One region of the Enterobacter huaxiensis genome, then DNA from elsewhere that is predicted to be linked to it. Evidence: predicted binding sites of a transcription regulator. Region 1 holds the regulator's gene; each other region holds the start of a gene.
The links. Region 1 encodes Fur, which represses iron uptake genes when iron is present. Its sites were predicted from a motif close to ATAATAATGAGAACNACTATCAA; they were not measured.
Positions count from the first base shown of each region.

Region 1 (8,086 bases):
CACTACGTCCGGCTTATAAGATCATATGCCGTTATACGTTGTTTACGCTTTGAGGAATCCACGATGAGTGAGGCAGAAGCCCGCCCGAGTAACTTTATTCGTCAGATCATCGATGAAGATCTGGCCAGTGGTAAGCACACCACAGTTCATACCCGCTTCCCGCCGGAGCCGAACGGCTACCTGCATATTGGGCATGCGAAATCTATCTGCCTGAACTTTGGTATTGCGCAAGACTATCAGGGTCAGTGCAACCTGCGTTTCGATGACACCAACCCAGTAAAAGAAGACATCGAATACGTTGAGTCCATCAAGAACGACGTGCAGTGGCTGGGCTTCAGCTGGTCTGGCGATATCTGCTACTCCTCTGACTATTTCGATCAGCTGTATGCCTACGCTGTAGAGCTTATCAACAAAGGTCTGGCGTATGTGGACGAACTGTCTGCCGACGAGATTCGCGAATACCGTGGCTCCCTGACCGCGCCGGGCAAAAACAGCCCGTACCGCGATCGCAGCGTAGAAGAGAACCTGGCGCTGTTTGAAAAAATGCGTGCCGGCGGCTTCGAAGAAGGCAAAGCGTGCCTGCGTGCCAAAATTGACATGGCGTCCCCGTTCATCGTGATGCGCGATCCGGTGCTGTACCGCATTAAGTTTGCGGAACACCACCAGACCGGCAACAAGTGGTGCATCTACCCGATGTACGACTTCACCCACTGCATCAGCGATGCGCTGGAAGGCATCACGCATTCACTCTGTACGCTGGAGTTCCAGGACAACCGCCGTCTGTACGACTGGGTGCTGGATAACATCACTATTCCTGTGCATCCGCGCCAGTACGAGTTCTCTCGTCTGAACCTGGAATACACCGTGATGTCCAAACGTAAGCTGAACCTGCTGGTCACCGACAAGCACGTTGAAGGCTGGGATGATCCGCGCATGCCGACCATCTCTGGTCTGCGCCGTCGTGGCTACACCTCTGCGTCAATTCGCGAGTTCTGCAAACGCATCGGCGTCACCAAACAGGACAACACCATTGAAATCGCTTCTCTGGAATCCTGCATCCGTGAAGACCTGAACGAAAACGCTCCGCGCGCGATGGCGGTGATCGACCCGGTTAAGCTGGTTATCGAAAACTACCCGCAGGGCAAGAGCGAGCTGGTGGCAATGCCTAACCATCCGAGCAAGCCGGAGATGGGGACCCGCGACGTGCCGTTCAGCGGCGAAATCTGGATCGATCGTGCTGACTTCCGCGAAGAAGCGAACAAGCAGTACAAGCGTCTGGTGCTGGGCAAAGAAGTGCGTCTGCGTAACGCGTACGTGATCAAAGCCGAGCGCGTAGAGAAAGATGCAGAAGGGAATATCACCACCATCTTCTGTTCTTACGATGCAGAGACCCTGAGCAAAGATCCTGCTGACGGACGTAAAGTGAAGGGCGTTATTCACTGGGTGAGCGCGACGCATGCGCTGCCGGTGGAAATCCGCCTGTACGACCGTCTGTTCAGCGTGCCTAACCCGGGCGCAGCGGAAGACTTCCTCTCGGTTATCAATACCGAGTCGCTGATTATCAAGCAGGGTTATGCCGAGCCGTCTCTGAAAGCCGCTGAAGCCGGTAAAGCGTTCCAGTTCGAACGCGAAGGGTACTTCTGCCTGGACAGCCGCTACAGCACCGCTGAAAAGCCGGTATTTAACCGTACCGTCGGTCTGCGTGATACCTGGGCTAAGATCGGCGAATAATATCGCTGCTCTGGTCAATGAGAGACAAACGCCGCTATATGCGGCGTTTTTTTATTTAACGATCATGCTATTAACGGTCTGAGGAAATATTCTCTGCCGGGAAATCAGGTCAATGAGGTGCTACTTATTTTTTTAAATAAAGTTTCTATTTTTACGGAAATGGAGATGACTAAAAAACATACGGGGTAGTCTGCCTTTACGCCCTGAAATTTCTCGCTATATCCCGCCATTCCTCGTCTCCCCGTAAATGTTACAAAGCACTACTAATTATGTGCACTTCGTCATAATCCTGACTTTTGCTTATTAAAAAGCATTGATAATTCGCGTCGCGAAAAATAACCTAAAGGCGGTAGTTAATTCGAGGGTATTTCTGACTACCCCTGACCATTAGGTCTTTTATATTTTCGCCGTTTTAGGCGTTTTAATTCGTCAAAGAGGAATAATCTATGCGTACGTTCAGTGGCAAACGTAGTGCGCTGGCGCTGGCTATCGCCGGTGTGACAGCAATGTCGAGCTTGGTGATTACCCCAGAAGCTAAGGCCGAAGGTTTCATCGATGATTCTACCCTCACGGGCGGTATTTATTACTGGCAGCGTCAACGTGACCGTAAAGACGTCACCGAAAACAAATATAAAACCAACCTTGCTCACTCAACCTGGAACGCCAACCTCGATTTCCAGTCGGGCTATGCTGCAGATATGTTCGGTCTGGATATTGCCGCCTTCACGGCCATTGAAATGGCGGAAAACGGCGACAGCGGTCACCCGAACGAAATCGCCTTCTCCTCCAGTAATAAAGCCTATAAAGAAGACTGGTCCGGCGATAAAAGCGGCGTCAGCCTGTATAAGGCAGCAGCGAAATTCAAATACGGCCCGGTATGGGCGCGCGGTGGTTATATTCAGCCAACCGGTCAAACGCTGTTAGCACCGCACTGGAGCTTTATGCCGGGCACCTATCAGGGGGCCGAAGCCGGGGCTAACTTTGACTACGGCGATGCGGGCGCGTTGAGCTTCTCCTACATGTGGACCAACGAATATAAAGCGCCGTGGCACATCGAGATGGACAAGTTTTACCAGAACGATAAAAAGACCAAAGTGGACTATCTCCACTCTCTGGGCGCGAAGTATGACTTCAAAAACGACCTGGTGCTTGAAGCCGCTTTTGGTCAGGCGGAAGGGTATATTGACCAGTACTTTGCAAAAGCCAGCTACAAATTTGATGTTGCGGGCAGCCCGCTGAGCACCAGCTATCAGTTCTACGGTACCCGTGATAAAGCGAGCAATGGCACCGTCAACGATATCTATGACGGCACCGCATGGCTGCAGGCGCTGACCTTCGGCTACAAAGTGGGCCAGGTTGATCTGCGTCTTGAAGGGACATGGGTGAAGGCGGAAGGGCAGCAGGGTTACTTCCTGCAGCGTATGACGCCAACCTATGCATCGTCCAACGGTCGTCTGGATATCTGGTGGGATAACCGCTCTGACTTCAACGCCGACGGCGAAAAAGCGCTCTTCTTCGGCGCGATGTACGACCTCAAAAACTGGAACCTGCCTGGCTGGGCGGTGGGGGCATCTTACGCTTATGCCTGGGACGCGAAGCCTGCTGATATGGCCACTCCGGACGCATACTACGATCCAAACTACCGTCTGAAAGAGTCCTCTTACAGCCTGGATGCGATCTACACCCTGCAGGATGGGCGCGCGAAAGGCACGATGTTTAAACTGCACTTCACGCAGTATGACAACCACTCTGACATTCCGAGCTATGCGGGCGGTTACGGCAACATCTTCCAGGATGAACGTGACGTGAAATTCATGGTTATCGCACCATTCACCATCTTCTGATGAACGCACCGGCGGGCTGAGTCCCGCCGGTATGGAGACTGCACATGATGAAAAAAATTGTAATCGTCGCGTTGCTGGCATCAGGGCTGGTGGCGTGTGCTCAGACACAGGCGCCGAAAGAGGACACCCGTCTGAAGGAGGCGTATAGCGCCTGCATCAATACTGCGGAAGGTTCGCCGGAGAAAATCGAGGCCTGTCAGAGCGTGCTTAACGTGCTGAAGAAAGAGAAAGCGCACGAGCAGTTCGCGACGCAGGAAAACGTCCGCGTGATGGATTACCAGGCCTGCATTCAGGCGCGTAAAACCGGTAACGATCAGGAAGTGGCGAAGCGTTGCGACCAGATTTGGAAAGAAATTCGAAGCAATAACAGTAATTAATTCGCTGTTATTATGCCCGGTGGCGCTGCGCTTACCGGTCCTACAAAGGTGTCATAGCCCGTAGGCCCGGCAAGCGCAGCGCCACCGGGCTTTTTAACGCAAAAAAAAAGCCAACCTAATGGCTGGCTCAGAGTATAAACACGAACTTACTTCGCGTCGTGCGCGTGGTCGTTTTCGCGGCAGTCGCCTTCAGCGCAGTGACCATACAGGTACAGGCTGTGATTGGTCAGGCGGATGCCGTGACGGGCAGCGATTTCACGCTGGCGTGATTCGATGGAATCATCGCTAAATTCAATGACCTTGCCACAGTCGAGGCAGATCAGGTGATCGTGGTGATGCTGCTGGGTCAGTTCGAAAACAGACTTACCGCCTTCGAAATTATGACGGGTCACAATGCCCGCGTCATCGAACTGGTTCAGCACGCGATACACGGTTGCCAGCCCAATCTCTTCGCCCATGTCGATAAGACGCTTATAAAGGTCTTCCGCACTGACATGGTGATTGTCTGGTCCCTGAAGCACTTCAAGGATTTTTAACCGAGGAAGCGTTACTTTCAGGCCAGCCTTCTTTAATGCGGTATTGTTGTCAGTCATGCGGAATCTGTCCTGTTGCTAAACGATTCACTTCTAATGAAGAAGTGACAGAAAATGCACTTGGGATAATGCGTCTCATTATAGAACTGCCATGGCTAAATGAAAACTGCAAGTCTCAAGCAAAGTATGCTTATAAAAACGTGGTATCACCAACAAACTTGTTCGATGGCACCCACTTTTTACCAGGGGGATATTGTACAGGTCTGAGCGAAAAAGTTAAAAGTTTGTAGCAATTAATTTAATCGGTTTTACCTGGAAAATGGGCGCAACCAAGGCTGCGCCGCAGGGCCATCAGGCGTTCAGAATGTCGTCCAGATTCAGCTCTTCGCGAACCTGCTTAACCCATTTTTCAACGCGCTCAGCGGTGAGTTCCGGCTGACGATCTTCATCGATAGCCAGGCCCACGAAGTGATCGTCATCCGCCAGGCCTTTGGACGCTTCAAAGTGATAACCCGCCGTTGGCCAGTGGCCCACGATAGCAGCACCGCGTGGCTCGATGATGTCGCGGATGGTGCCCAGTGCGTCACAGAAGTACTCTGCGTAGTCTTCCTGATCGCCACAGCCAAACAGCGCAACCAGCTTGCCGTTGAAGTCCACCTCTTCCAGCGTCGGGAAGAAATCGTCCCAGTCACACTGGGCTTCACCGTAGTACCAGGTTGGGATACCCAGCAGCAGGATGTCATAGCCTTCGAGGTCTTCTTTGCTGCTCTTGGCGATGTCGTGCACATCGGCAACGTCTTTACCGAGCTGTTTTTGAATGTTTTTTGCGATATTTTCGGTATTGCCGGTATCACTGCCGAAGAAAATGCCGATGATTGCCATGAGTAAAATAACCTCTTGAAACTTAATGGTATGGTGGCGCAATTTGTCCACGGATAAGGGCAATAATAGCAGAACAGACAACCCTGCGGAAACAGCTATCACGCAGGACTGCACTCTGTGCTACATGAAAAGGGTAATAAAGGGGATTTTCAGACTTATGCCTTGCTGCGCAAAGCCTCGAGTTGAGCGATCAGTATCTCTTCGATCAGTTCGCTGCGGCTGATGTTGCGCGCCTCTGCCAGCTCATTTAGTGCATCGACAGCATCGGCGTTCAGCTTCAGTTCGACACGCTTAAGTCCACGAGTTTTATCGCGTTTAAGCTGGTTGCGTTTATTGATACGCAGCTGTTCATCGCGTGAAAGCGGATTCGTCTTGGGTCTTCCCGGGCGACGCTCATTCGCGAACAGATCTAGTGTCGTACGGTCCGTTTGTTCTTTGGCCATAATTCTGAGACTTCGGGGGAAACACGCCGCCCTGCTAAAGCCCGGGCGATAAGCGCGCCATCATACATCAGCGAAAACGGCGCGCCAACGACTGGAAGCCCATCGCCGTCCAGTCGCTGTCTTTTTAATCAATTCGCAGTATCAGTGAGATAGCGACGGATAGCGCGCAGAACAGCGTCCGGTTTTTCCGCGTGAACCCAGTGCCCGGCACCTGCAATGACATGGGCTCGAGCCTGCGGGAATTGCGCCAGCAGCGTGTCGCGATAAGCGTCGGTGACGTAAGGGGAGTTTCCGCCACGAATAAAGAGGGTAGGGTGCGGCCAGGCGGGAACAGCTTCCCAGCCCACAATATGAGAATACTGATCCCACAGGACCGGCACGTTAAAGCGCCACTCTCCGTCGACGAAGGATTTCAGCAGGAACTGCACAACCCCTTCCTCATCCAGATGCTCACGCATCACCGCGGCAGCCTGCTGGCGGGTAGAGACCCCCGCTTCTGTTACCGCATTGATGGCAGCAAAAATCTCATCGTGGCGACGCACGTCGTAATCCACGGGCGCAACGTCAATGACCACCAGGCCATTGATACGTTCCGGCGCCAGCGCCGTCAGGGCCATCACCGCTTTGCCACCCATTGAATGCCCGATGAGTGTCACCTTCTGCAGGCCGTTAGCGTCCAGCGTATCCAGCAGATCCTGCGCCATCGCCGCGTAAGTCATCTCCTCCGAGCGCCCGGAAAGGCCGTGATTTCGCATATCGACCTGCAAAATATCGTGATCGATAACCAAATCGCGCGCCAGCACGCCCAGGTTATCCAGGCTGCCAAAAAGCCCGTGAACCAGTACGATGGGAGAATTATTGTTCGGCGATTGTGCAGTTTGCGCTCGGGTATTCAATTTCATGGCAAAGTTCTTTTTTTACGTATGTCAGGTTAGGGTATCATGTTGACCATTCTGCCGCCCGGCTGCAAGGATCCAGTTTAATCTGACTTTTGCCGCCAACCGGGTTTGACGCTATCCGCTGTTGGGATTTGACCCTATAATCCCAACGACTTGTATTCAGATAAGATATCGCACTGGATTAAGATGAAAACAATCGAAGTTGATGACGAACTCTATCAGTTTATTGCCAGCCAAACGCGGCATATCGGGGAGAGCGCGTCCGACATTTTACGGCGTATGCTTAAAATTTCCGCCGCTTCACAGCCTGCTACCCCAGCCACAAAAGATGTCGCGTCTCAGCCGAGCGTTGTTGCACAAGCAAAACCTGCCGTGACGCCTGTAAAAGATAAAGTGCGCGCGGTGCGTGAACTGCTGCTCTCTGACGAATACGCAGAGCAGAAAAAGGCGGTTAACCGCTTTATGCTGGTGCTGTCTACACTTTATTCACTCGATAACAACGCATTTGCTGAAGCGACCGAGTCGCTGCACGGTCGCACACGCGTGTATTTCGCGGGCGATGAGCAGACGCTGCTGCAAAATGGCAATCAAACCAAACCCAAACACGTCCCGGGCACACCGTACTGGGTAATCACCAATACCAACACGGGCCGCAAGTGCAGCATGGTTGAACATATCATGCAGTCCATGCAGTTCCCGGCGGAATTGATTGAGAAGGTTTGCGGTACAATTTAACCCTTGCATCAGAAGGACCAGGCAATGGCAAATCACAGCCGTGCAGGCCAACCTGCACAACAAAGCGATTTGATTAACGTCGCTCAACTGACCGCACAGTATTACGTACTGAAGCCGGCCGTGGGCAACGCAGAACACGCAGTGAAGTTTGGTACATCCGGTCACCGCGGCAGCGCGGCGCGCCATAGCTTTAACGAGCCGCACATTCTGGCCATTGCCCAGGCCATCGCGGAAGAGCGCGCCAAAAATGGCGTCACCGGTCCGTGCTACGTAGGGAAAGATACCCATGCTCTGTCTGAACCGGCGTTCATCTCCGTGCTGGAAGTGCTGGCGGCGAACGGCGTTGATGTGATTGTTCAGGAGAACAACGGTTTTACGCCAACGCCTGCGGTCTCTAACGCCATCCTGGTGCACAACAAAAAAGGCGGTGCGCAGGCTGACGGTATCGTTATCACGCCATCCCACAACCCGCCGGATGACGGTGGGATCAAATACAACCCGCCTAACGGTGGTCCGGCAGACACCAACGTCACTAAAGTGGTGGAAGATCGTGCCAACGCGCTGCTGGCTGACGATCTGAAAGGCGTTAAGCGCATCTCTCTGGATGCCGCCATGGCGTCCGGCCACGTGAAAGAGCAGGAC
Region 1 is NZ_CP043342.1:3,405,174-3,413,259, reverse strand. Features, by position in the region: gene glnS (glutamine--tRNA ligase) at 64-1,731, shown strand; gene chiP (chitoporin ChiP) at 2,178-3,575, shown strand; gene chiQ (ChiQ/YbfN family lipoprotein) at 3,623-3,952, shown strand; gene fur (ferric iron uptake transcriptional regulator) at 4,099-4,545, opposite strand; gene fldA (flavodoxin FldA) at 4,837-5,367, opposite strand; gene ybfE (LexA regulated protein) at 5,523-5,810, opposite strand; gene ybfF (esterase) at 5,939-6,712, opposite strand; gene seqA (replication initiation negative regulator SeqA) at 6,896-7,444, shown strand; gene pgm (phosphoglucomutase (alpha-D-glucose-1,6-bisphosphate-dependent)) at 7,469-8,086, shown strand, end outside.

Region 2 (8,086 bases), 1.4 Mb from region 1:
GCGAAGGCTTTGTTGTATTGATCGTACAGCTCACGCGTCGGGTCGTACGACACGTTAAGTAACTGGATGTCCTTAGCCAGAACGCTGGTCGATGCCAGCAATAATGTTAAACCCACGCCCCATTTATTCATCGCCCAGCTCTCTTATGTAGTGTTTTGATGAATGCAGCGTGCCAGAAAGAGAACCAATGATTAAAGAATAAAAAAAGATTGGCTATAACGAAGGAGAATATAAGAAGTGGATAAGCGGCCTGATGCCCTCACCCCAACCCTCTCCCACGGGAGAGGGCGCAACCATAAAAAACGGTAACCCAAGGGTTACCGTTTTGCATTTACCTTGCCGCCACCCGGCACAATACAGACGCCGATCAGTACAGTTTTTTCGCGCAGTCCAGCCAGTCACCTTTGAACGGACGCTTCATGCTTTCAATCGCGTCGATGATGTCATGGTGAACCAGTTTTTCGTTCTGAATACCCACGCAGCGACCGCCGTGACCCTGCAGCAGCAGATCGATAGCGTACGCACCCATACGGGATGCCAGAATACGGTCGTAAGGACCAGGGGAACCGCCGCGCTGGATGTGGCCCAGTACGGTTGCGCGAGTTTCGCGTTTGGTTTCGGTTTCGATGTATTTCGCCAGCTCGTCCACGTCGCAGATGTGCTCGGTGATGGCAACGATAGCGTGTTTCTTGCCTTTCGCGATACCGGCTTTGATTTCATTCACCAGATCTTCACGGCTGAATTCGACTTCTGGCACCACGATGAACTCGCAGCCGCCCGCAATGGCCGCAGCCAGGGTCAGGTCGCCACAGTAGCGGCCCATCACTTCAACGATGGAGATACGCTGGTGGGAAGAAGAGGTGTCGCGCAGACGGTCAATGGCTTCAACAACGGTACCCAGTGCGGTAAAGAAGCCGATGGTGTAGTCAGTACCTTTGATGTCGTTATCGATAGTGCCCGGCAGGCCGATGCACGGGAAGCCCATTTCGGTCAGGCGTTTTGCACCCATGTAGGAGCCGTCACCACCGATAACAACCAGTGCATCCAGGCCGCGTTTCTTCATGTTTTCGATAGCCACTTCACGAACGCGTTCGTCGCGGAATTCCGGGAAGCGCGCAGAACCCAGGAAGGTGCCGCCACGGTTGATCATGTCAGACACGCTGTAGCGGTCCAGTTGAACCATGCGGTCTTCGTACAGACCCAGGTAACCGTCATAAACGCCAAACACTTCCAGACCTTCCGTCAGCGCTGCACGGACAACGCCACGAATTGCTGCGTTCATGCCCGGCGCATCACCGCCGCTTGTCAACACACCGATTTTCTTAATCATGACTACCTCTGAACTTAGGAATGCAAAATTGAAATCTGCTGCCGGAAGAAACTCTTCAACCGTCGAATACTGCAAATAGTATATCAATCACTTCCAGCTGAATTGATTCAGGTCAGGCCATATGGTGGTAATTTATCCACAAAATGCTGGCCTGGCTCACTTTTTTACACCGAATTACGAAAGCCAACATGTCCGGGTACAACCGAGCAGGGATCCTGGTGAATAATGACGTCTGAACCAGGAAAACGCTGCAATATCGCCTGCTCGACCTGCTCAGCTATGACGTGAGCCTGAACCAACGGCAGGTTGTCTTCCATTTCTATGTGTATTTGAATAAAGCGGGTCGGCCCTGACTGCCGCGTACGAAGATCGTGAGCGCCGCTGACGCCGGGCCAGCGGGTCACGATTGCAAAAATTTCATCACGTTCCGCATCAGGAATAGCACGGTCAAGAAGCGACTGCACAGCCTCATATCCCATCCGCAGGGCGCTATATAAGATATAGACCCCAATCCCTAACGCAAACAACGCATCGGCCCGATGCCAGCCATACCAGGCCAGACCGAGCGCAATAAGAATTGCCCCATTCATCATAACATCAGACTGATAATGAAGCATATCTGCCCGTACAGCCTGGCTTTGCGTTTTGCGGACTACCCAACGCTGGAACGTTACCAGAACGATTGTGCTTATAAGTGCAATTATTGTGACGACCACGCCCACGCCGGGATCTTTCATCGGTGACGGCGAGGCCAGATGCTGGATACCGGTCAAAAACAGGAACAGCGCAGAGCCGGAAATAAACATGCTTTGCGCCAGCGCGGCCAGCGATTCTGCTTTCCCGTGCCCAAAGGTATGTTCCTCATCCGCAGGCTGCAGCGAATAGCGCACCACCAGCAGGTTGGTCAGCGAAGCGGCGATATCGACCAGCGAGTCCACCAGCGCCGCCAGAATACTGACCGAACCGGTGTACCACCACGCGAAAATTTTGATGATCAGCAAACACGACGCCATTACCGTCGCGGCGATTGCGGCCCGGCTTACCAGCCGTCCATAGGATTGATTCATAAACACTCCTGTCATGCCATGGCGCTAGTATAACGGATGGTTGAGGAGTCAAAGGATGAATAAACGGTTAACAAACCTGAACGAAGGGCAAAAAAAACCCCCACATCATGTGGGGGAAGACAGGGATGGTGTCTATGGCAAGGAAAACAGGGTTTACTGGTTACTACGGGTACTGCTATTGCTACTGAAAAACGTTGTTTCTGAGCTTCGCTGCATCCGTGCAACCTCACGCAACTGGTCCATTCGTTGCTGATGTTTGTCGTTCAAAACCGCTTGCTGCTCGGGCGATAGCAGGTGGAACATCTGGTTGCGGACCTTCGCCATCTCTACCTGGCGGGCAACCTGTTCCTGTGCCATTTTTTCTGCCTGAGCGCGAACAGCGCTTTCGTCAAAATTTTCTGCGGTGACAAGGCGATGCATTGTCTCCATTTCGCTAACATTAACAGGGGGCTGCTCGTGTCGTGCCCTCTGCATCAGATCTCGCATCTGTTGACGCTGATGTTCGGTTAAACTTATGCCGTCAAACATATGGCTTTGGCTGCTGTGCTGCGTTGCACCCTCTTGCGAGGGACCGTTATCGCCGATGATAGCTACAGCAGCCTGGCTAAACGCACTGAACGCCAGCGTTGAGGCCATGACGGCAGCGGTAACTTTGCGCATCACTTGCTCCCAAAATCTTTCGTGTCGCGATTCAACGAGAGACAGTCTACGATTCAGGCTGCAAACATGCGTCAGGGGGTGTAAAACAACGTAAAGTCATGGATTAGATAGCCTTGATGTCGTAATTTCTGCCTCGGAGGTATTTAAACAATGAATAAAATCCTGTTAGTTGATGATGACCGAGAGCTCACATCCCTTTTAAAGGAGTTGCTCGACATGGAAGGTTTCAACGTTCTGGTTGCCCACGATGGCGAGCAGGCGCTGAGTCTCCTTGACGACAGCATCGATTTACTTTTGCTCGACGTGATGATGCCGAAGAAAAACGGTATTGATACGTTGAAAGAGCTTCGCCAGACGCACCAGACCCCCGTTATCATGCTGACCGCGCGCGGCAGCGAACTTGACCGCGTCCTCGGCCTTGAGCTGGGCGCGGATGACTACTTACCTAAGCCGTTCAACGATCGTGAACTGGTGGCCCGTATTCGCGCTATCCTGCGTCGTTCCCACTGGAGCGAACAGCAGCAGAATACTGACAACAGTTCACCGACGCTTGAAGTGGACTCCCTGAGCCTGAACCCGGGCCGCCAGGAAGCGAGCTTCGACGGTGAAACGCTGGAACTGACCGGCACCGAGTTCACCCTGCTTTACCTGCTGGCGCAGCATCTCGGCCAGGTGGTATCGCGTGAACACCTGAGTCAGGAAGTGCTGGGCAAACGCCTCACGCCGTTTGACCGCGCCATCGACATGCATATCTCGAACCTGCGCCGCAAGCTGCCGGAGCGTAAAGACGGCCACCCGTGGTTTAAAACGCTGCGAGGTCGCGGTTATCTGATGGTTTCCGCTTCATGATAGGCAGCTTAACCGCCCGCATCTTCGCCATCTTCTGGCTGACGCTGGCACTGGTTTTGATGCTCGTACTGATGCTGCCAAAACTCGACTCACGCCAGATGACGGAGCTTCTCGACAGCGAGCAACGTCAGGGCGTGATGATCGAGCAGCACGTGGAAGCCGAGCTGGCAAACGACCCGCCGAACGATTTAATGTGGTGGCGCAGGCTGTTTCGCGCCATCGACAAATGGGCGCCGCCCGGACAACGCCTGCTGCTGGTGACCAGCGAAGGCCGCGTCATTGGGGCAGAGCGCAATGAAATGCAGATTATCCGCAACTTCATTGGCCAGGCGGATAATGCCGATCACCCGCAGAAGAAGAAATACGGTCGCCTTGAGATGGTCGGCCCTTTCTCCGTGAGAGATGGGGAAGATAACTACCAGCTCTATCTGATTCGTCCTGCCAGCAACTCCCAGACTGACTTTATCAACCTGCTGTTTGACCGTCCGCTACTGCTGCTGATCGTAACGATGCTGCTAAGTTCACCGCTGCTGCTATGGCTGGCGTGGAGCCTGGCGAAGCCCGCACGTAAGCTGAAAAACGCGGCCGATGAAGTGGCACAGGGTAACCTCAGGCAGCATCCGGAGCTGGAAGCCGGCCCGCAGGAGTTCCTTGCCGCCGGTGCCAGCTTTAACCAGATGGTGAGCGCGCTGGAACGTATGATGACCTCGCAGCAGCGTCTGCTGTCGGACATCTCGCACGAGCTTCGTACTCCCCTCACGCGACTGCAGCTTGGCACCGCCCTGCTGCGCCGTCGTAGCGGCGAGAGTAAAGAGCTGGAGCGTATCGAAACGGAGGCTCACCGTCTGGACAGCATGATCAACGATCTGCTGGTGATGTCGCGCAATCAGCAGAAAAACGCGCTGGTGAGCGAAACGGTGAAAGCCAATCACCTGTGGCATGAGGTGCTGGACAACGCGGCGTTCGAAGCGGAACAGATGGGGAAATCCTTCACCGTTAACTTCCCGCCGGGACCATGGCCGCTGTACGGTAACCCCAACACGCTGGAAAGCGCGCTGGAGAATATCGTGCGTAACGCCCTGCGCTACTCGCATACGAAGATTGAGGTGGCGTTCTCGGTGGATAAAGACGGGATCACCATCATCGTTGACGACGACGGTCCTGGCGTCAGCCCGGAAGATCGCGAACAGATTTTCCGTCCGTTCTACCGTACCGACGAAGCGCGAGACCGCGAATCGGGCGGCACGGGGCTGGGGCTGGCGATTGTTGAAACCGCGATGCAGCAGCACCGTGGCTGGGTCAAAGCCGACGACAGCCCGCTGGGCGGCCTGCGGTTAACGCTGTGGCTACCGTTGCATAAGCGTTCGTAGTTTACTCTGGCACCGTAATGTAGGCCCGGTAAGCGCAGCGCCACCGGGCGAAAACAGGTGCAGAGGTACACATGCCGGGTGGTGGCGTCGCCTTACCCGGCCTACTATTTGTAGGGCGCTATTTCCCCCACAATCTCCGCGAATTATCCTCGATCTTCCCGGTTAAACGCCGCTTCTGCATCGTTCTTGTCCAGCTGGTGGATAACCCCGCAGCCGACAGCAGGCGATGATACTGCTCGTCGTCAAACGGCATATGCCACGCAATGGCGCAGGCGTCATACACCGAGACATCGCTCAGGCGCGACGCCAGTTCAAGCGGTGCATCCGCAGAAACCTGCCCGGCCAGCACCACGCGGTACAGCCAGCCGGTTTTGCCCGCTGTTTGCAGCTGCTCGGACATATCGCTAATGCCGAAATGGAAGTTGAGCTTGAAGCACGGCGAGCGCGGCTGCGTCACCTGGATAAGGGCATCGCCCCAGCGGTAAATATCACCGATAAAGACGTTTTTCTCGGTCAGCCCTTCGGTCGAGAGGTTCTCGCCAAACGCGGGCGCGACAAACAGATCCGCCTGCTCGGGGAATTCGGCTTTCCAGTGCTGATAGTGCTCGCGCGGATAGTGGCACAGCGCGCGCTCGGGCCCGCCGTGGATTTTCTTTTCGGCCTGCTCGTCACCCGCAAGCCCAAGGTCGGTTAGCGTCAGCTCGCCGTCGACCTGAATTTTAGCGATGGCGCTCGGGCGGCTGCCGTCATACTCCCTGACCTTGCCTGTAAACACGTTCACCGGGTAATGCATTGCTGCCTCCATTACGCAGATACAAAAAAAGCGAGTCATCAGACTCGCTTCTCACAGGCGTCAATGCAACCTTATTTTTTAGCGGCGAAACGCGCTGCTGCTTCGTCCCAGTTCACCACGTCCCAGAAGGCTTTGATGTAGTCCGGACGACGGTTCTGGAATTTCAGGTAGTAAGCGTGTTCCCACACGTCCAGGCCCACGATTGGGAAGCCGGATGCGCCAGAGATTGCTTCACCCATCAGCGGGGAGTCCTGGTTAGCGGTAGAAACAACCGCCAGCTTGTCGCCTTTCAGGACCAGCCACGCCCAGCCAGAGCCGAAGCGGGTTGCAGCGGCTTTTTCGAATTCCGCTTTGAAGTTGTCTACGGAACCGAAGTCGCGCTCGATAGCCGCTTTCAGGTCGCCCTGCAGAGTGGTACCGGTTTTCAGGCCTTTCCAGAACAGGCTGTGGTTAGCGTGACCGCCCGCGTTGTTGCGCAGCACGGTTTTCTTGTCCGCTGGCAGCTGATCCAGTTTGGTAATCAGTTCTTCTGCGGACAGGTTGGCGAACTCTGGCAGGCTTTCCAGCGCGGCGTTCGCGTTGTTCACATAGGTCTGGTGGTGTTTAGTGTGATGGATTTCCATCGTCTGCTTGTCGAAATGCGGTTCCAGTGCGTCATAGGCATACGGCAGGGATGGCAGTGTATAACTCATAATCCTCTCCATTATTGTCGGGCGGCACAGCTGTTAATGCCGCGTAAGCAGTTGGTTCATTATAGTTAATTAAATGATATTGAAAATGATTATCAATGCCGTAGTTTTTATAAGGTTATTCATTTTTCGATTAATAGCGGAATTGTGAGTCTGCTCACGCGGTTAACGTGCTGATTGCCATCCGGAACGAAAGTGCGGCAACCTTCTGAAGGTTCCCAAACCGCCTAATTTTTACACTCATCAAGTCGGCGGGAAGCCACCGACTATAAAAACGATGAGGATGTAAAAATGAATCATGCGATTACGATGGGTATTTTCTGGCATTTGATAGGCGCGGCCAGTGCGGCCTGTTTCTATGCCCCGTTTAAAAAGGTGAAAGGTTGGTCATGGGAAACCATGTGGTCCGTTGGCGGTACGGTGTCATGGCTGATTTTGCCGTGGACCATTAGCGCCATGCTGCTCCCGGATTTCTGGGGCTATTTCTCCTCCTTCAGCGCCTCTACCCTGCTGCCGGTCTTCCTGTTCGGCGCGATGTGGGGCATCGGCAACATCAACTACGGCCTCACCATGCGCTACCTCGGCATGTCGATGGGTATCGGCATCGCGATTGGCATTACGCTGATCGTCGGGACCCTGATGACGCCTATCCTCAACGGCAACTTCGACGTGCTGATCAACACGCAGGGCGGACGAATGACGCTGCTGGGCGTGCTGGTCGCGGTGATCGGCGTGGGTATCGTCACCCGCGCGGGCCAGCTGAAAGAGCGCAAGATGGGCATCAGGGCCGAAGACTTTAACCTGAAGAAAGGCCTGATGCTGGCGGTGATGTGCGGCATCTTCTCGGCGGGCATGTCGTTCGCCATGAACGCCGCCAAACCGATGCACGAAGCCGCTGCCGCGCTGGGCGTTGACCCGCTGTACGCTGCCCTGCCAAGCTACGTGGTGATCATGGGCGGCGGCGCGCTGGTGAACCTCGGCTTCTGCTTAATTCGTCTGGCAAAAGTGAAGAACCTGTCGGTAAAAGCCGACTTCTCGCTGGCAAAACCGCTCATCATCACCAACGTGCTGCTCTCGGCTCTCGGCGGCCTGATGTGGTATCTGCAGTTCTTCTTCTACGCCTGGGGCCACGCCAGCATTCCGGCGCAGTACGACTACATGAGCTGGATGCTGCACATGAGCTTCTACGTGCTGTGCGGCGGGCTGGTTGGGCTGGTGCTGAAGGAGTGGAACAACGCCGGGCGTCGTCCGGTGGGCGTTCTGAGCCTGGGCTGCGTGGTGATTATCATTGCCGCCAACATCGTTGGCCTCGGCATGGCGAACTGACT
Region 2 is NZ_CP043342.1:4,769,049-4,777,134, forward strand. Features, by position in the region: gene D5067_RS22700 (sulfate ABC transporter substrate-binding protein) at 1-131, opposite strand, end outside; gene pfkA (6-phosphofructokinase) at 368-1,330, opposite strand; gene fieF (CDF family cation-efflux transporter FieF) at 1,495-2,397, opposite strand; gene cpxP (cell-envelope stress modulator CpxP) at 2,551-3,057, opposite strand; gene cpxR (envelope stress response regulator transcription factor CpxR) at 3,208-3,906, shown strand; gene cpxA (envelope stress sensor histidine kinase CpxA) at 3,903-5,276, shown strand; gene yiiM (6-hydroxyaminopurine reductase) at 5,395-6,069, opposite strand; gene sodA (superoxide dismutase [Mn]) at 6,141-6,761, opposite strand; gene rhaT (L-rhamnose/proton symporter RhaT) at 7,050-8,084, shown strand; gene rhaR (HTH-type transcriptional activator RhaR) at 8,085-8,086, opposite strand, start outside.
Region 2: the regulator Fur is predicted to act here: its motif matches at 6,835-6,857, upstream of sodA (superoxide dismutase [Mn]).

Region 3 (8,086 bases), 2.2 Mb from region 1:
GGTGATCGTCTGAGAAATAATCACATCGATGGAGTAAATATGTTCTTACATGACGTAAAGATCGGCACGAAATTATTTCTGGCGTTTGGGTTCTTTATTGTTCTGATGGTGGTGAGCGCGAGTCTTTCCCTGCTGAGCCTGAACCGGGCGAACAACGGAATGCAAACCATCATCAGCAGCGATTATCCAACCACGGTAAAAGCCAACCAGCTAATCGACAATTTCCAGGAATTTATCAGCACTCAGCAGCTCATGCTGCTGGATGAGCAGGGGACGTATACGGCGCAGTCACAGCAGCGCTTAAAGGAGATCAGCGAGCAGATCACCGTGATCCTCGGTGAGCTGAACAACGCGCTGCAGGATGCAAAATCCCAGCAGGTGCTGGCGGATATCCGGGATGTGCGCCAGCAGTACCTGGATTCGCGCTACCGTATTTTGCAGGCGGTACAGGATAACGATCGTGCGGGTGCCATCCGGGAGATGATGACCAAAACGATTACCGTTCAGCAGGCCTACAAAGCGAAGGTGCAGGCGCTGATTGCCATTCAAAACGGCGAAATGCAGAGCGCAGGCGCGCAGGTCGACGATGACTTCCGAACCAACCGCCTTGTGCTGATCCTGATCACCCTCTTCAGCGTGGTGGTGGGCAGCGTGATTGGCTGGTTTATCGTGCGCTCCATCACCCGCCCGCTGGGACAGGCGGTGAACTTTGCGGAAGCCATTGCCGACGGCGATCTGACCGGCAGCATTGCCTCTCATGGTAAAGACGAAACCGGCCTGCTGCTTACCGCGCTGATGGAGATGAAGACCCGCCTGCTGGACATCGTCCAGCAGGTGCAGACCGGTTCGGAGAACATCTCCAGCGCTGCGGCGCAGATTGTCGCGGGTAATCAGGATCTGGCCGCGCGCACGGAGGAGCAGGCCAGCTCCGTGGAACAGACGGCTGCCTCGATGGAGCAGATCACCGCGACGGTGAAAAATACCGCGTCGCACACCGGAGAAGCGACCACCCTTTCCGCCGGTGCCGCGACGGTTGTCAAAAATAACGGTGAGATGATGAAACAGGTGACCAGCAAAATGCGCCTGATAAACGAAACGTCTAACCGGATGTCCGACATTATCGACCTGATCGACGCCATTGCCTTCCAGACCAACATTCTGGCGCTCAACGCGGCGGTCGAGGCGGCGCGTGCGGGCGAGCACGGCCGCGGCTTTGCGGTGGTGGCGGGCGAAGTGCGCCAGCTGGCGCAGAAAAGCGCGTCATCGGCGAGTGAAATTCGCCAGCTGATTGAAAGCTCAAGCAGCCAGACCCAGGACGGGATGAACCTGGTCGAGAAGGCCAGCGGGCTGATCAACGGGATGGTTGGCAACGTGGAGGAGATGGACGTGATTCTGCGCGAGATCCGTCAGGCCAGCCACGAGCAGACGGAGGGCATCTCGCAGATTAACAGCGCGATTGGCCTGATTGACGCCACCACCCAGCAGAACTCCGCGCTGGTGGAGGAGTCCGTTGCGGCGGCGGCCTCGCTGAACGAGCAGGCGATGCACCTGAAGGCGCTGGTTCACGTCTTCCGCGTGAGCGAGCACGCGCTGGCTTAATCCAGCTGGGAGATCTCCAGCGCCGCGCGGTCGATTACGCCGATAATCTGCTTGAGCTGCGCGTCGCTGAGCTCTCCCTGGTTTACCTTCAGGTCCAGCACCGCTTTAAAGTTATCCAGCGCCCGCTTCATCTGCGGGTTTTTGCGCAGCTGGAAGCCGACGCTGCGGGCTTTAATACGCACCTGAATCTGTTCCAGCTGTTCCCGGTTATCGTCCAGCCAGCGTTGTCCTTCGACGGTAATCGCAATCTTCTTGCGGCCGTTCTCTTCTTCGGTAATGGTGATAAACGACCGATCCTGCAGGTAATCCAGGGTCGGGTAGATCACGCCGGGGCTCGGGGTATAGTTCCCCTGCGTCAGGTTCTCGATCGCTTTGATCAGCTCATACCCGTGGCTCGCGTTACGCGTCAGGATATCCAGGATCACCAGCCGCAGGTCGCCGTGGCCAAAGAATCGTGGACGGCGCCCGCCGCCGTCGTGTCCGTGTCGCATAGTGAACCTCTGAAATTGATATATCTAAACTATATCTTAGATATATTCAGATGCAATCTAAAAGATCTTGCATTCTTGGTTAATAGCAATCATTATCATCTAAAATTAATTTAGATATATCGTATTCACCTGAGAAGGGCATAAAAATGACATCAACCCGTTACCCTCAACGTGTCCGCAACGACCTGCGCTTTCGCGAGCTGAACGTGCTCCGCGTTGAGCGCGTTACCGCTGGCTTCCAGCGCATCGTTCTCGGCGGCGAGGCGCTGGAGGGCTTTAGCTCCCGCGGTTTTGACGACCACACCAAGGTCTTTTTCCCCGCACCGGGTACCTCCTTTGAGCCGCCGGTAGTCACGGATGAGGGCATCAGCTGGGGTGAAGGCGTGCGCCCGCAGGCGCGTGACTATACGCCGCTGTATGATGAAGTGAATCATGAGCTGGTGCTCGACTTCTTCATTCATGCGGGTGGGGTGGCCAGCAGCTGGGCTGTCGCGGCGAAGCCCGGCGACAAACTCACTATCGGCGGGCCGCGCGGTTCGCTGGTGGTGCCGGAAGATTACGCCTGGCAGCTCTACGTCTGCGACGAGTCCGGCATGCCCGCGCTGCGCCGCCGTTTAGAGGGCATCGCAAAACTGCCGATCCGCCCGAACGTACGTGCGGTGGTCACCGTGAGCGATGCGTCTTATAAGGATTATCTGGCTCACCTGAGTGAATTCAACATCACCTGGGTTGTGGGCCACAGCGAACAGACGGTGGCGGAGCATCTGGCCGCGCTATCCGTGCCGGAGGCGGATTATTTTATCTGGCTGACCGGGGAAGGGAAGGTGGTTAAAAACCTGAGCCGTCAGTTTGAAACCGACGCAATTGACCAACAGCTGGTGCGTGCCAGCGCATACTGGCACGCGAAATAATCAGGCCGCTGAATCCAGCTGCGCTTCGCTTACCTGATGTTCGAGCGAGGCGCGGACCTCGTGCAGCGCTTTCTCCTGCTGAGCAAAGTAGGCTTCCATATTGTTCAGCGAGGAGACCAGCAGCCAGGACTCTTCTTTCTCCAGCTCCGCCAGCTCGTTCACCAGGGTGTCGATTTGCTCGCGAACCTGCGCCATTTTTTTGCGGATACGCTCCAGGTCGTTCAGCCTGTCGCTCGCCATCAGCGGCTCAAAGCCCTGTTGCAGGCGCGCCACCAGCGAGCGAATGGCCTTAACGTCGCCGCGCTGTTTGGCCTGGTTGAGCTGCACCATCATGGTATTGGCTTCTTCTTTCAGATCGTCCGCAACCAGATCCGGGTGGCACAGCCTGCTCGCCTGACGCCACAGCCGCTTCAGCTCGTTCCGATCCTCTTCCGAGAGATCTTTCCCCTTGCGCAGACGCACTTCGGCATCGTGATGCTGTTCGCGGTACTTCTCATACTCGTCGTGGGCCTCATCGCACGCCTGACGGGCAGGCTCTTCTTCACGGGTTAAGCCACTCTCCAGCTCCAGCGCTTCGGCCAGCAGATTGGCAATCAGACTGCTTTGCTGCTGCAGCTGTTTGCGCGCGTCTGCGGCCTGTACGGAATCGGCAGGCAGATCGCGCCAGCGCTGGGTGAGCGTTGCCAGCACCTCTACGGCCTGCGCCATATAGCGCTGGCAGCGGCGATAATCCTCTTCACGACGACGCGCCTCCGCCTGCTGACGACGCAGATTTAGCTCGGCCAGCGTTTTACGCAGGGCGAGGATCTGCTGCATCAGCGGCCCGAGGCGGGAGAAATAGAGATCGTTGAACTCATCAAGCTGCTGTACGCGGGCGTTGCGGCGGTCAATAAGATCGCGCAGACGCTCCTCCAGCGCCTTCAGCTCCAGCTTGCTGGCCGCCACCTGCGGATCGCGCCACGGGGTAACGGCGCGCTGGCTCTGTAGCCATGCGGTGATGGCTCTAATGGCAGCGGTGTAATTCTTCTGCTCAAGCGCCACGACGATTGCCTGTAGCTCATCGTCAAACGCTTCATTTTTCAGCCGCGTCAGCTGGCTCTGGATGATGTCGTCATCTTCCAGTTCGATGGCATTTTTAATGATTTCTAGCCGTTTGATCGGTGTGCTCATGATGCCTTTCGCTCTGGCGCTTAAGTATTTGAGTTAAGGTTAGTTGTTGTAAAAGCTACAGGAAATAATACACACGGATGATGATCGGCGCGATGGGGGATTTCTTTAGTTTTTAGGGTTTGTGAAAGAGTTAGGGGTATGTATCGGCGATTATGGAAGGAGGATCGCAGAAGCTAGATGTGGTCAGGGAATTCGCTTTTTTGAAAGGCAGGGGCAGGAGTAAGTTGAGCGTGTTGCAGGAGAACTTGCATCCGCCTACTTATCCTGGGCTGTTGAATTTTAAATAAGATTTGTGAATGTACCCGCAGGTATTACTGAGTAATACACTCGTTATGCCTGTGATCAGAGGGTCTGGCTGTATTGCTTCAGGGCATGGTGTATATGCTGCGGAATTCATTACGGGATCCATACTTAACGCATAAGTCGACGTGAAGTGAGGCTGGCGATAATGTCACTCTTAAGGGAGAAAATGGCTTGGCAAAGTACACTTTAAATTCCGTAGAAGAGCGCTATCAGCCTGGGTCGAACGAAGCAGTACTTCTCAATAAGCTGGGGATCGTTGATTCACAGGAAATGGAAGAACTTGAGTCTGGCTTGTTATTAATTCTTTATGAAAAGTTGTTCATTACCAATCATATCCCTGACGTGATGACATTTGGACACATATCAGACTGGCATCGTCAATGGCTAGGGAATGTTTATGAATGGGCGGGAAAGTTGCGCAATACGAATTTGGCGAAAGGTGGCTTCCAGTTTGCTTCTGCGGATCGAGTCCCCGGGCTGTTAAGCGAATTTGAAGAACGGTTTCTTACCCGAGTTACGTTTCTGGATGCTCTTTCTCGACCTGAGCTTGTTACTTTCCTGGCTGAATGCCATGTTGAATTTATTTTGATCCACCCGTTTCGTGAGGGAAATGGGCGTTTGTCGCGTTTAATATTCGACGTTTTATGCGTACGAGCAGGACAAGGAATACTGGATTACAGTTTATGGGACATGCATAAAGATTTTTACTTCAAGGCGATACAGGCAGGCATGTCCGGAAACTACACGCCTATGATCCGGCTGGTAAGTGATATCCTGCCACATTAACGTGCAAGGCCGATGGTTTTGGCACGTGATAGATTACGCTTGAGCTGCTGCTCAATTTTTTGAACTGACTCACCTGTTTCAATTGCCGTCGAGCTTGCAACTGAGCGATAGATCTGTGATTTAGTGACTCGCGCTGGGGTTGATTGTTTGGTCATTTCAGAACCTCTTTTTTCGAGATTGTAGTTTCAGGGAGTAAGGTCTGCAAGCGGGAATGCATCATTCCTACATTGCGAATGTCATTCATATTATCTCTGTGAAGTATCACATGAGAAAAGCAAAAGGGCCGGAGATTTCTCTCCAGCCCTTGCTGTATTTGGTGGCCCCTGCTGGACTTGAACCAGCGACCAAGCGATTATGAGTCGCCTGCTCTAACCACTGAGCTAAGGGGCCGTGGCGGTGAATTATAAAGTAACTCCCCTCAGCAATCCAGCCATTCACACCTGCCTGCTGTTTTTATAAACAATGCATAATCAATCCTTTATACTTCCTTAACGATGTATCGATTGGGAGTAAAGATGATCAACGACATTCTGGCCCCCGGCCTGCGGGTGGTATTCTGTGGAATCAACCCCGGCAAGTCCTCGGCGCACACCGGTTTTCACTTCGCCCATCCTGGAAACCGCTTCTGGAAAGTGATCTATCAGGCAGGGTTTACCGACAGGCTCCTGAAGCCTGAAGAAGAGCAACATCTGCTGGATACGCGCTGTGGGATTACCATGCTGGTCGAGCGCCCCACGGTGCAGGCAACGGAAGTAAACCTGCATGAGCTGCGCACGGGCGGGCGTGAGTTGATCAGGAAAATTGAAGACTATCAGCCTGCGGCACTGGCGATCCTCGGCAAGCAGGCCTACGAGCAGGCTTTCAGCCAGCGCGGGGCGCAGTGGGGCAAGCAGAGCATCATGATTGGCGTGACGCAGGTGTGGGTGCTGCCGAACCCAAGCGGGTTGAACAGGGCGACGCTGGATAAGCTGGTTGAGGCGTATCGGGAACTTGATGAGGCACTCATGGTGCGCGGGCTGTAACAGCCGGAGCCAGAGGCTCCGGCGTCATTATCAGAACTCGACGCGTGCGCCCATGTTGTAGCGGCGTCCTTCCAGGATGGAGGACTGGTTGTAGGACGTTTTGTAGATTGGGTTCACGTCGAACAGGTTGTAGACCCCCGCCATCAGCGTGGTGCGCTTGTTGAGGTGGTAGCGTGCGCCTAAATCGATCAGCGCATAGGCCTCGGTTGATGTTGATTTGCCGGTGTTCGGCGTATTGCTGCGCCAGCTGGCTTTGCTCCACAGCTCAAGGTCGTTAAGCGCGTTCCACGTGAGTGACAGGTTGGCCATGCTGCTCGGGAATTCGTTCAGCGCCTCACCCTTATACTGGCCGCTTTTTTGTTCGCTGTGGGTATAGGTATAGTTTGCGTTTGCCTTCAGCGCGGCCGTTACCTGCCAGTCACCGTTCAGCTCCAGACCATAAATCTCCGCGTCGCTGACGTTGAAGTACTGAGAGACCTCTTCCGCTTCATACCCGTTGTAAATACACTTCTGCGTGGCGGTTGCCGTACAGATGGTGTAATCGCTGATCTTGTCTTTGAATTTGGTGAAGAACACGGTGGCATCCAGCGCGAGGGAGTCCTCTTGCCAGTAGACGCCCAGCTCGGTGTTGACGCTCTGCTCAGGCTTCAGGTCATCGTTCCCGATGCCGATAAAGGAATACGGATAGGCGCCGTAGACGCTGGTGAAACCTTCGTTGTTCTCACGCAGATCCGGTTTTTTATAGCCTGCCGATACGCCGCCCTTCAGCGCCCAGCTTTCATCAATGGTCCAGTTACCGTAGAGTTTTGGCGTCACGTGGTAGCCAAAGTAGCTGTCGTGATCCAGACGTGCCGAGGTTGTCAGCGTGAAGTCAGGCACCATCATCCACGCGTCTTCGGCAAATACCGCCCAGCCGTTACGGGTGATTTTGCTCACCGGCGTGACGCCCGGCACCTCTTTGTCTTCGATGCCGAAGGTGTCGTCCAGCTCGTTGCGGGTGAAGTTGATCCCCAGCGTCAGCTTGTGGTCGCCAAGCGAGAAGGTATTCGCGCTGTTGGCCTCATAGTTACGCTGCTTGATAAACTGTGAGTCCATGCCCGGCACGCGGTATTCGGTTTTAGCGTTCTCGTAGCTGACGAAATTTTTTACCTCCAGAAGATCGTCACCGTACCAGGCGTGCTGAGACAGCGACGCCGCGTCGCGATCAAAATCCCACTCCCAGGCTTTATCGTTGTGCGATTTTTCCTGATGGCCTTTGACGACGTTCAAATCCCAAAGCTGGGTGTCTGTCGGCGACATACTGATGGTCGCATCCAGGTTGCCGGCCTGGTGCTTTACAAAGCGCTCGTCGTTCTGGCTGTCGTCATCGCGACGGTCAAGATAATCCGCCGCCACGCTTACCCCGAGCTTGCCCGGAATGACCGGCCCCATCAAAAAGGCGTTGGTCTGGTTGGTGTTGCCGTACTCGCTCTTCTCCTGCAGGAAGTAGTTGTTTTCCAGCACGCCGGTCCATGCATCCAGGCTGTAGCCCTTTTTGGTAATGACGTTGACCACGCCGCCGATGGAGTCCGATCCATACAGGGAGGACATCGGCCCGCGGATCACCTCGATGCGCTCGATGGCGGCAAGCGGCGGTAAAAAGGCCGCTTCGGTGCCGATATGGTGCCCGTAAGGGCGGGACTCACGCGTTCCTTGCTTGATCCCGTTCACCATGTAGGAGGTATAGGTCGAGTCCATGCCGCGCATCTGGACGTCGCCCGTGGCAAGGCTGCCGTTACCGTTGCCCACTAAGACGCCGGGCATC
Region 3 is NZ_CP043342.1:656,322-664,407, forward strand. Features, by position in the region: gene D5067_RS03210 (methyl-accepting chemotaxis protein) at 40-1,599, shown strand; gene D5067_RS03215 (PadR family transcriptional regulator) at 1,596-2,090, opposite strand; gene D5067_RS03220 (siderophore-interacting protein) at 2,237-3,001, shown strand; gene D5067_RS03225 (J domain-containing protein) at 3,002-4,171, opposite strand; gene D5067_RS03230 (Fic/DOC family protein) at 4,646-5,260, shown strand; gene D5067_RS03235 (hypothetical protein) at 5,257-5,415, opposite strand; tRNA gene D5067_RS03240 (tRNA-Ile) at 5,575-5,650, opposite strand; gene mug (G/U mismatch-specific DNA glycosylase) at 5,776-6,282, shown strand; gene D5067_RS03250 (TonB-dependent receptor domain-containing protein) at 6,313-8,086, opposite strand, start outside.
Region 3: the regulator Fur is predicted to act here: its motif matches at 2,167-2,189, upstream of D5067_RS03220 (siderophore-interacting protein).

Region 4 (8,086 bases), 2.2 Mb from region 1:
CAGAGGATGCTGCACCAGCCACTCGGCGACTTTCAGGCTGCTTTCATGATGCTGACGCAGGCGAACGCCCAGCGTGCGAATACCGCGGCTGGTCATGTAGGCGGTGTCTGCATCAACCATCTGGCCCATCAGGTAGGCATTTTCACGCAGCTGATCCCAGCAGCGGGCGTTGGACACCGCCGTGCCGATCATGCCGTCGGAGTGGCCAATCAGGTATTTCGTTGCCGCCTGAATGGAGATATCAATATCGAACTCCAGCGCCTTAAACAGCACGCCCGCCGCCCAGGTGTTGTCGATCATGATGATCGCCTCCGGCGCTTTGCTGCGCACGGCCTTCACGATGGCAGGGACGTCATGCACTTCCATGGTGATTGAGCCGGGAGATTCCAGGAACACGATGCGCGTGTTCGGCTGAATAAGTTCGGCAATACCTTCACCGATGAGCGGGTCGAACCAGCCGGTGGTCACGCCAAGCTTGCTGAGGATCCTGGTGCAGAAGTCCTGGCTTGGCTCGTAGGCGGTGTTGGTCATCAGGATATGGTCGCCCTGTTCGACAAACGCCAGAATGGTATTGGCCACAGCCGCCGCGCCGCATGGGAACAGCGCACAGCCCGCGCCGCCTTCCAGCTCGCACATGGCTTCCTGTAGTGAAAAGTGGGTTAGCGTGCCGCGACGACCGTAAAACAGCCCGCCTTTGGCGCGATTACGCGTGGCGATTTTTTTCTCCTCCACAGTATCGAATACCAGCGAGGAGGCCCGTTGAATCACGCTGTTGACCGATCCCTGGGTATATTGCTTGCTGCGTCCGGCCTGCACCAGCGTGGTATCAAGATGCTTCTTTGTCATGTTCGCCAACCCTGTTTTTATACGTCTGGACGTCCAGACTACCACGATTGTAAAAATCTGCACCCGCCTGCTTATCGAATAAGCAGAAAATTTTATGAAAAATACGCATAAGAAATTTTTACTGCGTAAGCGCAAGGAAAGTGAGCGAAAATTACGGCAGTATGTAAATACTAATGAGAACTACTATCAATTCGACGACGTTTTGATATTATTACGCTCAGATTTTGTGATTTGCGTCCTGGAGATACAGAGTGGGTAATAATTTGATGCAAACGGATCTCTCCGTTTGGGGCATGTACCATCATGCTGACATCGTGGTTAAGATTGTGATGATCGGCCTGATTCTGGCGTCCGTTGTCACCTGGGCTATTTTCTTCAGCAAGAGCGTTGAGCTTATTTCGCAGAAGCGCCGCCTCAAGCGCGAGCAGCAGCAGCTGGGCGAAGCCCGCTCGCTGGATCAGGCTTCTGATATGACTTCATCCTTCCACGCCAAAAGCCTGACGTCCTTATTAGTGAACGAAGCGCAGAACGAGCTGGAACTGTCCGAAGGCAGTGAAGATAACGAAGGCATTAAGGAACGCACCGGCTTCCGCCTGGAGCGTCGCGTTGCCGCCGTGGGGCGTCATATGGGCCGTGGCAATGGCTATCTGGCGACTATCGGTGCTATCTCTCCGTTCGTCGGCCTGTTCGGTACCGTCTGGGGCATCATGAACAGCTTTATCGGCATCGCGCAGACCCAAACCACCAACCTGGCGGTTGTGGCGCCGGGTATCGCAGAAGCGCTGCTCGCTACGGCAATCGGCCTGGTCGCGGCGATTCCAGCCGTTGTTATCTATAACATCTTCGCGCGCATGATCGGCAGCTACAAAGCGACCCTCGGCGACGTTGCCGCCCAGGTTATGCTGCTGCAAAGCCGCGATCTGGACCTCAATGCCAGCGCCGCTAAACCGGTGCATGCGGCGTCTAAACTGCGCGTAGGTTGATTGTATGGCAATGCGTCTTAACGAAAATCTGGACGATAACGGCGAAATGCACGAAATCAACGTGACGCCGTTCATCGACGTCATGCTGGTGCTGCTGATTATCTTCATGGTGGCAGCGCCGCTGGCAACGGTTGACGTAAAGGTGAATCTGCCCGCGTCTTCTAGCCAGCCGCAGCCGCGCCCGGAAAAGCCGATTTACCTGTCGGTAAAAGCGGATAAATCCATGTTCCTGGGCAACGACCCGGTGACGGATGCCTCTGTTATCCCGGCGCTGGATCAGCTTACCGGTGGGAAGAAAGACACCACGGTCTTCTTCCGTGCGGACAAAACCGTTGATTATGAAACCATGATGAGGGTAATGGACACGCTGCATCAGGCGGGGTACCTGAAGATTGGTCTGGTCGGCGAAGAGAAAGCGGCCGCGAAATAAAACGAAGAGCTGGCGAAAGCCAGCTTTTTTTTGCCTGTACTACGGATGTTTTTTGGCTTCAGCCGGGCCGGCAGGGGACGGGTCGTCGTTGAGCGCCACAAAGGTGACGTTCGAGGTGCGGTAATCGCCCTCGGACAATTTGCGGCTCAGACGCAGCGTGGCGGTCTCTCTCGCCAGCAGATACTGGTAGTTGGCCTCCAGACGCCCCAGGAGCTTCTCTTTGAGCTCAGGGCGCTGTTCGATGATGGCATTCATCACCGCGCCGTAAATCTCTTCTTTGACCTGCAGCGCGTAAATCTCACGTCGGTTCTGCCATTTCAGGCGAACCAGCGTCGCCGGGATAGAGACCAGGTCCTGCGTTATTCGCGTTATCTCGGCGTTCTTACTCTTTTTTAACGCCTCGAGATTCTGCTTTAAGATAAATTCATCACTTTTTTTATCATCTAAAGTCAAATAAACGTTATTATCTTTAACTTCCATCACGTTAATCTTCCCCCAGGTTATAAAAGACAAGGGTGTTTTTTTCACGCGTAATTAAGTTAAGCCAAATTTCATTACCGGCTTCATTTATTTCTTTGGTTTTTTCGGTAATTATTTGACTTAGCGTCTGGGCATCTATTTCGCCCTCGGCCTGCAGGTCGTCCAGCAGGTGAACAAAGGCTTCGATTTTTACTGCGCGAAATAAGCGGTCTTTTATATGGCGATCGTGCTCTTCCAGCAACATATTACGGGATTTCCCGCTTTGGGAAACACCAATTAATATCTCTGGCTCATAATCGGAGAGCGTTCTTTTTCCCTGAGTGAAATTAGCCTTTTTTTCTGCTTCCGTCGAAGGCTGTTCCACAGGCGCAATGTGGTACTTAGCCGGGACAAGATTGTCGGGCAGCATTTAGATTTCCTTTAATTTCAAAAGGGTGGGGTCGGTAAAGGCGTGAGATTCGTTGACAATAACATGAGGCAATTTTAAAATCAAAAAAAATGGAGCCTACCCATGAACAGCATTTTTTTCACGGTCATTACATTACTATTACTGACCGCTGGCGTTCTTTTATTGATGCAAGAGTTCAATAAACCGAAAGTGTCGAAAGACGCCAGCGAACTGCCACAGCCTGAACTGATGACAAAAGAGGAAGGGGAAGACCATTTCTCGGTATTGATGAACGCGGTGACCCCTGTTTGGTACTGGCGGGTCAACCACGAATATATCGACTTTCTTCATGCGACAATTAAACGTATGAAAATGACAGAAATTAATGATACGCCGGGGCTATTTGACGCACAGCGTCGCTGCAGCGATCTCAACTCGGCGGTGTATAAATATTACGACAACATCAAAAAGCGCTGTCTTAACGGTGAGAAGGTCTCGTATTCCGATTTAGACGTACTCAACCTGCGTCAGTGTTTTCGCGAATTCAGCCTCGAAGCCTACCCGGAGCTGGTGGTGCTGGTCTGGCCGGAGTATGCGCGTCCGGAAGTGAACCCAGAGGACGTGTAGGCGTTGTGTTGGTTAGTTGTTGCAAACAGTCAGCGCCGTTGAGATATACTGGGCGCTGGTTTCGTTTGCAGACAGGACTTTATGGAACGCTTCTTTGAAAACGCAATGTACGCTTCTCGCTGGATACTGGCGCCCGTCTATTTTGGCCTTTCCCTGGCGCTTGTCGCGCTGACGATTAAGTTCTTCCAGGAAATTTTACACGTTCTGCCCAATATCTTTTCCATTGCCGAAGCGGATTTGATTCTGGTTCTGCTGTCGCTAGTGGATATGACGCTGGTGGGCGGCCTGCTGGTGATGGTGATGTTTTCCGGCTATGAAAACTTTGTCTCCCAGCTAGATATCGCTGCGCACAAAGAGAAGCTAAGCTGGCTCGGCAAAATGGACGCCACGTCGCTGAAGAATAAGGTGGCCGCGTCGATTGTCGCCATCTCCTCTATTCACCTGCTGCGCGTGTTTATGGACGCCAAGAACGTCCCGGATAACAAACTGATGTGGTACGTGATTATCCACCTGACGTTCGTGCTGTCGGCGTTTGTGATGGGGTATCTGGATAAGATCAGTAAGAAGTAAATATACCTTACCCCTCACCCTAACCCTCTCCCCGTGGGAGAGGGGCGGGGTGAGGGCATCAGGCTGCACTATTTATCCGACGACGCCTGCCATAAATTCAACTCCCCATCCGTAACATGCTGGTCAATCCGCGTAAGCTCATCGTCCGTAAAGCGCAGGTTATTCAGCGCCTGAACGTTCTCTTCCAGCTGCTCCGGGCGGCTCGCGCCAATCAGCACAGACGTCACCCGTTCGTCCTTCAGCAGCCAGCTTAGCGCCATCTGCGCCATCGTCTGCCCGCGGGCATGGGCCATTTCGTTGAGCAGCCTGAGGCTATTGAGGTTGGCTTCGGTGAGCATCTTCTCCGTCAGGCCGCGCACTTTTTTACCTTCGCGCTGCATACGTGAACCTTCAGGAATACCGTTCAGGTATTTCCCGGTCAACAGCCCCTGCGCCAGCGGCGTAAAGGCGATACAGCCGGTGCCGTTCACCGCCAGCGCGTCCAGCAGACCGGTTTTATCGACCCAGCGGTTAAGCAGGTTATAGGAAGGCTGATGGATCAGCAGCGGTATTTTCCACTCGCGCAGCAGCCCGGCCATTTTCTGCGTGCGCTCCGTGGAGTAGGAGGAAATGCCCACGTACAGCGCCTTTCCGCTCTGAACGGCGTGGGCCAGCGCGGCGGCCGTCTCTTCCATCGGCGTGTTTTCATCCACGCGGTGGGAATAGAAAATATCAACGTACTCTACGCCCATTCGCTTCAGGCTCTGGTCGAGGCTGGCGAGCAGGTATTTTCGCGAACCGCCCGAACCATAAGGACCCGGCCACATGTCGTAACCGGCTTTGGTGGAAATAATCAGCTCGTCCCGGTAGGCGGCAAAATCTTCGCGCAGCAGGCGGCCAAAGTTCTCTTCCGCACTGCCCGCCGGCGGGCCGTAGTTGTTGGCGAGGTCAAAATGGGTAATGCCGAGGTCAAAGGCTTTACGCAGCAGCGCGCGCTGTGAGTCGAGGGGCTGGACGTGGCCGAAGCTGTGCCACAGGCCAAGCGAGAGCGCCGGTAGGCGCAGGCCGCTTTTCCCGCAGTAACGGTACTGCATGCTTTCATAGCGGCCGGAGTAGGGGTGCCAGGACATGATGTCTCCTTTCGTGTCGATGAATTTTCGAAACAGCGTTTTCATTCTATGCTTATCAAATCACAAATTTTGGAGATAAGCGATGACGCGCCTGACTGCCAAAGACTTTCCCCAGGAACTGCTCGATTACTACGACTATTACGCCCACGGTAAAATCACCAAACGTGAATTCCTCAGCCTTGCGGCGCGCTACGCCGTGGGCGGCGTGACGGCGCTGGCGCTGTTCAATATGCTTAAGCCCAACTATGCCCTGGCAGAGCAGGTGAAATTCACCGACCCGGATATCCTTCCGGAATACATCACTTACCCGTCGCCGAACGGTCATGGCGAGGTGCGGGGGTATCTGGTGAAGCCTGCCAAAGCAACCGGGAAGGTGCCCGCGGTGGTGGTGGTACACGAAAACCGCGGTCTTAATCCCTATATCGAAGATGTGGCGCGACGCGTGGCAAAGGCGGGGTACATTGCACTGGCACCGGACGGGCTAAGCTCGGTAGGCGGGTATCCGGGCAACGACGAAGAGGGAAAAGTGCTTCAGCAGAAGGTCGATCCGACAAAGCTGATGAACGACTTCTTTGCCGCCGTCGAGTTTATGAAAAAGCACCCGGATGCGACGGGTAAAGTGGGGATCACCGGTTTTTGCTACGGGGGCGGCGTCTCGAATGCGGCGGCAGTCGCTTACCCGGAGCTGGATTGCGCCGTGCCGTTTTATGGGCGTCAGCCTGCGGCTGCCGATGTGCAGAAGATAAAAGCGCCAATTTTGCTTCACTATGCTGAACTCGATAAAAATATTAACGAGGGGTGGCCCACCTATGAATCAGCGCTTAAATCGAATAATAAGATCTACGAAGCCTATGTCTATCCCGGCGTAAACCACGGATTTCACAACGATTCCACCCCAAGGTATGACGAGCCCGCGGCGGAGCTTGCCTGGAAACGTACGCTGGGGTGGTTTGAGAAATATTTACGATAAACAGCCGTATGCCCGGCAAGCTCGCGCCACCGGGCAATGAGGTTATATTCAGAAGCTGTAGCTCATACCCGCCTGCACGCTGGCATCGTTATCTACATCACCGGTTCCTACATACACGCCCGTGTTAAGCGTAAAGTTATGCGCGATGGTGGCATTAATGCCTGCCCCGAAGATGCCCATCGTGTTGTTATGGCCTGAGGTGTTGTGGTAATCCGCCGCCTGAATGTCGGTATCATCGCTAAACTCTTTCTGGAAACGAGCGTCGATCCATGGCATCACCTTCACGTTCTTGTTCAGATCGCTAAGGGTGGTGGTCAAACGAACGCCGGCGCCGCCGTTCCAGGAGGAAACCTGGCTGTCGGCAAAGGTCACTTCGCGGTCAGAGAAGCCGTTCGCCCTGGTCTGATCCCAGCCTAAGGTGGCGTAGGGTTGCAGCAGGGTTTCGCCCGGCAGCAGCACGTTCACACCGGTGCGGGCCTGCGCCATGTAAAGGCTGCCGTCGGTAGAGCCGTTCAGCGCTTCCGTCATGCCGCTGGTATCACCCGTCACGTTACTGGCAGACAGGGTGTAACGCATATCGCCATAGCTGAAGCTGCCGTCAGCAAACAGGCCCCATGTTCTGCCGTTCAGCGCCTGCTGCCAGCCGCCGTACAGGCTGTAGTAGTTACCGTAAACGCTGTCCTTAAAGCTGTCTGCACCCGCGCTGGTATCCTGCACGCGGCTGCGTGTCCAGGCCAGGGCGATACCCCCGGTGACGCTATCGCCGTTGTTCAGGTGCGTCGTCCAGTCCACGCCGCCCTGAGCCCCCTGGGTGATGCTCTTATAGTCGACGTCGTTGCTAAAATTACCGTTCTGGTAGAGGAAATCACCCCAGACCTGCGCGCCGTCCTGCTGCACGCCCAGCAGGTTCGCCAGATGCACCTGGTTCATATGGTTGCTGATGTCATCCGCAACCTGATGCCCTGCCTGCTCGGCGGCATCCAGACCGGCAACCAGCCCCTGAACGTCGCTCGCGAGATCGCCCTTCTGGCTGTTAAATTCGATATTCCAGCTCTGGCTGTTATCCGCGGCAAGCATTGTCTGTGGTGCGTTATCAGCGGCGACGATATTCAGGCTGTTATCGTAGTTATAGGCGCCGCTGCGGTTTTCGACATTCTGCTGACCGTTGGTAAAGGTTGCTGCAGCATAATTCTCCGGCGCGCTGCTGCCGGACGTGGTGAATGTCCCAAGAATAACGTTGCGCTGATTCTGCGCGGACGGGGTAATACTGTTCACGATCACCGCGTTATTGGCTCCGGTAATCGTACCGAAGTTCACAAAGCTGTCGGTGCTCATATTAACCAACGCATTGCTGCCGGTGGTGGCGGCAGTCAGAATAGAGCCGTTTTGCAAACTCCAGCTGGTTGCATCGTTAATTTTATCGATGGCAATGCTGTTATCGCTGGTGGTATTCACCGTCTCGAACTGGCTTATTTCCCCGGAAACGGAGCTGCCGGCATCCATTGAGAGAGTATCGCTGCCGTCGCCGCCGTCAACATTGCCGTTAACGTGGGAATTATTGGTGAGCACGACGGTGTCATCACCCGCACCGGTCGTAATATCGCCGTTTACGGTGGCGTTATTCTGCATCGTGATGGTCGTGCTGCCGCTATTCTGGCTGGTATTGATCGCGCCATTAACGGT
Region 4 is NZ_CP043342.1:743,434-751,519, forward strand. Features, by position in the region: gene metC (cystathionine beta-lyase) at 1-846, opposite strand, end outside; gene exbB (tol-pal system-associated acyl-CoA thioesterase) at 1,098-1,829, shown strand; gene exbD (TonB system transport protein ExbD) at 1,834-2,259, shown strand; gene D5067_RS03625 (cytoplasmic protein) at 2,299-2,739, opposite strand; gene D5067_RS03630 (hypothetical protein) at 2,744-3,148, opposite strand; gene D5067_RS03635 (ESA_00282 family adhesion-associated protein) at 3,251-3,754, shown strand; gene D5067_RS03640 (TIGR00645 family protein) at 3,836-4,324, shown strand; gene D5067_RS03645 (aldo/keto reductase) at 4,393-5,433, opposite strand; gene yghX (YghX family hydrolase) at 5,516-6,403, shown strand; gene D5067_RS03655 (autotransporter outer membrane beta-barrel domain-containing protein) at 6,452-8,086, opposite strand, start outside.
Region 4: the regulator Fur is predicted to act here: its motif matches at 1,014-1,036, upstream of exbB (tol-pal system-associated acyl-CoA thioesterase).